2 regions of the Ureibacillus chungkukjangi genome follow, and region 2 is predicted to be linked to the other one. Evidence: riboswitches for the same ligand, from Rfam matches in the RefSeq annotation. Region 2 holds a riboswitch; the other holds the start of a gene.
The links. Region 2 has a riboswitch for cyclic di-GMP ahead of LG296_RS16790 (methyl-accepting chemotaxis protein). Riboswitches for the same ligand answer to the same signal wherever they lie in the genome.
Positions count from the first base shown of each region.

Region 1: linked by a shared signal. The riboswitch ahead of LG296_RS15970 (DUF5667 domain-containing protein) and the one ahead of LG296_RS16790 (methyl-accepting chemotaxis protein) in region 2 are both predicted to bind cyclic di-GMP.

Region 1 is NZ_CP085009.1:3,214,689-3,217,878, reverse strand. It holds gene LG296_RS15975 (sensor domain-containing diguanylate cyclase) at 1-1,207, opposite strand, end outside; cyclic di-GMP riboswitch class I at 1,441-1,521, shown strand; gene LG296_RS15970 (DUF5667 domain-containing protein) at 1,581-2,852, shown strand; gene LG296_RS15965 (SpoIIE family protein phosphatase) at 3,132-3,190, shown strand, end outside.
Region 2 is NZ_CP085009.1:3,378,419-3,381,608, forward strand. It holds gene LG296_RS16790 (methyl-accepting chemotaxis protein) at 1-1,882, opposite strand, end outside; cyclic di-GMP riboswitch class I at 1,978-2,061, opposite strand; gene LG296_RS16795 (GntR family transcriptional regulator) at 2,194-2,838, opposite strand; gene LG296_RS16800 (CoA ester lyase) at 2,860-3,190, opposite strand, start outside.

The DNA.
Region 1 (3,190 bases), 160 kb from region 2:
CAAGATCTATTAGAACTAAAGAAAACAATTGTCCATTATTTGCTAAATTCGTAATCACTTTATTTAGTTTCTTTCGATTAGGCAAACCGGTCAGAGTATCCGCCATAGACTGTTCTAATAGTAGACTATTATTGTTTTCAACCGCATGTATAGCGATAATTAGACTCTTAGTTAAAAGATCTGCTTCCCGATTCCAATGTGATTCGAAAGTGGGAGGCCGGATTTGCTTATCGTTACCAAATTGATTCACAACGTCTGCTAATTCAATAAATGGTTTAGCCAACTTTCTAGCAAAACCAAGCGAGATTATTAGTAATAGAGAAAAGGGAAAAAGAATTATTATAAGTAAATTTTGAATATGTTTTTTTAAAAGTGCATCGACATATGAAGCCGGTGTTTGTTGTATTACACCCCAATCAATCTCTGGTATATAACTATATGCAGCAAACATGGGTATGCCTTCTGAATTTTTCACGAACTGCATACCGCTTTGTCCCTGTAAAAGCTTCAAAATAATAGGGTTTTCTATTACACTTTCCCCAATACGTTTTATATCGGGATGAAATAGTAGCTTTCCTTCTGGTCCAACTACATAGTAAAAAGAACCGCTATTATCGATTATTGTATCATTGCCTAAAATTTCATTAAGAACATTTTGTTCTTGTAAATAAACAGAACCTCCAATTATGCCTCTGTAATTACCTTCATTATCATAAAATGGTTCACTCATTAAAACAATCATTCGACCAGTAGGTGCTTTAAATGGTGATGTTAGCATCGGTTTTCTTGCATTTACTACATCTTTTGTAACTTCTGATGAATAATCGCCTTTTACACCCTTTATCATAGGTGTAACATTACGAACAAGACCAGTTTCGTCTATCCATAATAAGGAATTGAAGTATTGGCTGGTATTCCTCACCAGCTCTAGATTCTTTTGGATTTCATCATCTGTCATCGATGGATCTAAAAATTCGCTAGTTTCTTGTAAACTCATTCGCATTAGTTTGAATAAGGAGTTTACCGAACTACTTAATTTTTCTGCCTTTGAGAAATTAAGGGATAAATATGAATCAGATAATGATTTCTTCTCAGATTGATAAGATGCGAATAATAATATAAAAGTAGTAAAAAGTACTGATAAACTAATTAGAGTCATTAATAATGTTGTAAGTTTAATTTTTTGTTTCGATTGAATTATTTTCATAAAATACCAATCCTATAGAAATTTATTAATCTTGGAAAACATACTAAGTTTATCATATAAAATTTAATTGTATTCGATTATATTAAAAAGATACTGCCCTTTATTTTCCTCTATTGGATTATTAAACTATCGTGTTGATTATCTATATAATATTGGGAAATATTTAATCTAGTATTTTTATATTAAATAACTTATATTTAGATTAAATGATGCGAACGGTGATTAAGTTCCTCATTTGTAAAAGGCAAATCTATTGAAAGATAGATACGCAAAGTCACAGATCTACGGGAAACTATGATGGCTGGACTACCAAATGAAGAATACGAATCATATAGGGTGATTCTAATTTCTTCCAAAAAATGGAGGGACTTTAATGTCTAATTTTAAATTGAAAAATATTTTCACTACAGGTGTTGTAGCGGCTACTTTAGTAATAGGATCTACACAGGCTTTTGCCGATGAGGAAGCTGTCGAGGAAGTACAAGAGGTTGTCCAACAGGAAGCAACAGAAGAGGTAACACCTGTTTCAACTGAAGAAGTAAATGAAGAAGTAGAAACAGATGCAACAGCTAATGAAGGGGAAACTTCTGAAACAGAAACGACAGGTGAAGAACCGGTAGAAGAAGAGACAGTTGTAGAGGAACCGTCTTTACTGCCAGGGGATTTCCTTTATTTCTTAAAAGAGTTTACTGAAAGCATTAAGCTAGCAATAACTTTTGATGAAGAAAAGGAAGCAGATATATTATTAGCTTTAACAGAGGAGCGTATTGCTGAAGCAAAGGCTTTATTTGAGGCTGGAGAAGAGGATTTAGCAAAGGAAGCTTTAGAAAAAGCCTTGGAACAACAGGAATCAGCGCTTGATTTATTAGAGGATGCAGAGACATCGGTTGAAGATTCTTCTTTAGAAGAGGGAGTAACTGAAGAGACACTTCAAGAAGAAACAACAGAGGAAACTGCTGGTAATGAAGAAGTCACAACAGAAGAAGACTCAGATCGTGTAGCTTTGATAGCAAAGTTTTCAGCGAATATTGTAGCACTACAAGCAGTACTTGAAAAAGTAAGCAACCCAAAAGCAAAAGAAGCCATTGCTAAAAATATCGAAAAAGCCCAAGAAAAGCTAGAAAAGAAGGTAACGAAAAAGCTAACTCAACAAGAGAAAAAGCAGCAAAAGGCACAAGTGGAGACAGCAGAAAACCCAACAAATACTGAAGCTGTAAATACTACAGAAGATGCTTCTAGCGAAAATCCTGAAGCAGAAGAATCAGTTAAAGCTAAAACATCAAAAGCACCAGCAGCTGTTGAGGCTAAATCTGTTGAGAAGGAAGAGAAATCTTCTTTATCAACTGTGAAAACAACAGAAGTAAAACAAGCTCAAACTCCAGTAGCTAAACCGGTTGAAAAAATGAATAAGAGTGAAGAGAAAAAGACAGAAACAGTCGAAAAGCAACAAGTGAAGTTAGAAGGAAAGCAAGCACAGGCGGAGCAAAAGCAAGCTGAAGCACAGGAACACCGTGTGGAAAAGCAACAGCAGCAGACTGAAAAACAAGCAGTAAAACAAGAGCAAAAAAATGAGGCTAATAAAGCGCAAAACGGTCAAAATAAATCGCAAGAAAAAGAAAACAAAGGCAAAGGGAACGACAAATAAGTTTCTTTGAACTTAATAGATTTCTACAGAAAGCTGAACCACTTCTCCAGATTTTTTGGAAGAAGTGGTTTTTATTTATAAGTTATAGGGAAATAGCATAAAAGTGAAAGCTAGTAATCTAATTGTAATGTACATTTAATTACGATTTCTAAAAGCATTTTTGTATAATAAAAGGATATGAATAAATTGGAAAAATAGAGATAGATAAAAGATATATTTGTATTACTAAGAGAGATTAAATGCTTTGAACCAAAAAAAACTGGAATAGGGGAAATAAAAGTGACAATTCTTCTAGTCGATGATAATAAAGTGAATTTATTTGTTATTGAAAAGATTCT
Region 2 (3,190 bases):
GCTCCTCTGAGGAAGAGGCTACTTCTCGAATATATTTTGAAGATTCAACAGAGCGATCTAAATTATCATTTATTACTTGTTGTACGTCTTTAACTTTCGCTAAAAGTGTTTCGATTTCATCAAAGATCAAATCCACTTCACTCGAAGATGCTTTAGTGGAGTGATAGACATTTTGTAAAATGCCATTAACTCCTTGCAGTCTTTCCATACCTGTTCCGAATTGATTTGTTCCTGCTTCAATCTCTATAACTGCACTTGAAGTTTCGGTTAATATTTGATTTACGAGCTCTGAGATTTGTGCCGCTGACTGAGCAGATTGGCTAGCTAATTTTTTCACTTCATTTGCCACAACAGCAAAGCCTTTTCCGTGTTCACCAGCTCGAGCTGCCTCGATAGAAGCATTTAAAGCAAGAAGATTTGTTTGCTCTGTAATACTAGTAATCATTCCAACAATATTGCCAATTTCTGATGAACGATTCCCTAATTTCTTTACCGTCTCTGATGAGCTACGGACTGAATTTTGGATATCTTTCATTTGATTCATCAACGCTTTTACTTCTTCATTTGCCTTCTCAACCTCTTTATAGGCATCCTTCGTTTTGTTCGATACTAAAGAGGAATGATCCTTTATTTCTGAAACACTTTGCGTGATTACATGAATCGATTGTAGATTATTTTTGTTGCCAGTTTCTTGTTCAATAGAAATTTCTGCTGAATGCTGAACGTTTTTAGTGACACCATCTGATAAATGAACCATTTCTTCTGCTCGATCTAAAAGGGCAGTTGTGCTATCAGAAACTACTTCCCCCTTATGGAGGATATCTCGAATCAATTCCTGCAAGCTTTCCAATAAGGAGTTGAAGTTATTTGCCAGCATACCAACCTCATCTTTTCTATTGATAGCAAGTCTTTGTGTTAAATCTCCATTATTAGTTACCAGTTCTTCAATTTTGTCATTGACCTGTTGAATAGGCTTTAACGAACGGCGATTAACAATATAGCTTATCAATGCGCCTATCAAAATAAAGACAATTGTCATAATAATAAAATAGTTCAATAAGGATTGAGCATCTGCAAAGGCTTCCTTAGTCGGGATTGTGATCATAATTCCCCAATCCATTTCACTTGCTTTGCTATAAAAGACTAAGCTGTCTTCTCCTTCGAATTTTGTTTCAATAACACTACTTTTACCCGCCATACTTTCATCTACCAATTTATTTAAATCGGCATTGTCATAATCTGCAATAGTCTTATTAAGAGTATCTTCCTTCTCTTTGCCTGCTACTATTGTCCCGTCATTAGTAAAGACTGTAACGTACCCACTATCCCCAATTGTATTTTGAGTAATAATATTTATTAGACTTTCAATTTGGTTTCCGCCTGAAGCTACCCCTACTACTTCTCCATTTTCACCATAAATTGGAGCGGAAGTTAAAACAATTGGAGCACCATTCACACTTGGTGAAGAAGAAGGTACTGGATTATAGGTTTTCGTTAGCTCCTTCATACCGCCTTGATAATGCTCAAATTCAGCAACTGGAATTTGGGAGCCACCTAAATATAAAAAACCGTTCGCATCCATAAAGGCAAAACCATCTGGATTCCCTGTTTTTTCGGCAATTCTAGCTCCTAAAGCATCTGCTTTTTCCGTATCAACCGACTTTAATTCATCAGCTTCAGCTATGTATGCCATTGTTTCCTGCTTACCTTGTATCCATATATCGATATTCGCTTTAATGGATTCTAGCTCACCGAATGCCTGCTCTTCAAATCTTTCATATAGAAAGTCCTTCGCCTTCAAGTACCCAAAAGCCGAAATACTTATCATAGAAATTGTTATTAAAATACTAATAACTATCGTATTTTTAAATACTAGTTTCACTGGTTATTCTCCTATCGTTAAGTGATTTTTTAAAGAAAAATACGAAAAAATCCACCCTAAAAAAAGGTGGATTCAATAATTGAAAGCCATCTTTTTTCGGCAACCCAGCCACCATAACAAAACGTCTTAGGTCTGTAGCTTTGCGTCCCTACCTTTCAATAGGTTTGCCTTTATCGTAAGATTATACATCGGTATAATTTATATCAATTTTATCATAATATCTATGGAAATAATATTGAGTTTATTATCTTGAAATAACAAAAAAATACCACCCCACAAATAATTCAAAGTTATTTGTAGAGGTGGTACTTCTATTGGATATATTTTAACAGTCTTTTTTTAGCATTTACTATATGCTGTTCATACACACTTAAAGCTGTATTTAAATCATTCTGCTTTATTGCATTAATCAATTCTTTATGTTCATGGTTAGGAAAATGACTTTGATTCGTTATAATAGATGGCGAATAAAGTGCTACACCATCCCATAATTGATTAATAAACGCCACAAGCTGCTTATTAGGGCACTTTTCTAACAACAATTCATGAAACTTTGCATTTAAAATAATATAATCTCCACTATCCGTTATATGCTCCATTTGCTGTACCATTCCGTCATATAAAATAATATCTATCTTTGAATAATGTGGAAATGCCATCTTCAATCCTTCCAACTCTAAAATCAATCGGGTATCATATAAATCTTCAATTTCTTTTACAGAGAATGCCTGAACATAATAACGACTATTAATTCTTTTTTGAAGAAAGCCCATACTTTCTAATTTAACAAAAGCTTCTCTAACAGGAATTCTACTTACATTGAAATTATCAGCTACTTCTTTTTGACTGAGGCTCTGATTTGGTTTTAAATTCCCTTTTAAGATTTCTAGTTTTATTGAATTGAATATTGTTTCAGATAGGGAAGAGCTCGAGTTGACTACTTCAAATTTCTTCATTATTCCTCCTGCCTTATGCTTTTAATTTTCTAATGAGGCTAACAAATTTTTCATTTTAAGATACACTGGCATATCAATCATCATGTCTTGATATGCCAAGGTCTTAAAATTATTCGTCTCAAAAAAATTTACGATTTCTTTTGCCAAAACAATTTCACTTTCATGAACTTTAAATACTTCTTGAATACATTCGATTTGTTTCGGATGAATAGCTTGCTTTCCATTATAACCGAGTTTTCTTGCTTGAACCGTTTCTTTCTGCAATAAATCCATCTCCTTTAAATAAATGCATGGTGCATCTATAGGAGGAAGTTTTTTAAATTTCTTAGATAATAAAGATATTTGCATTCTT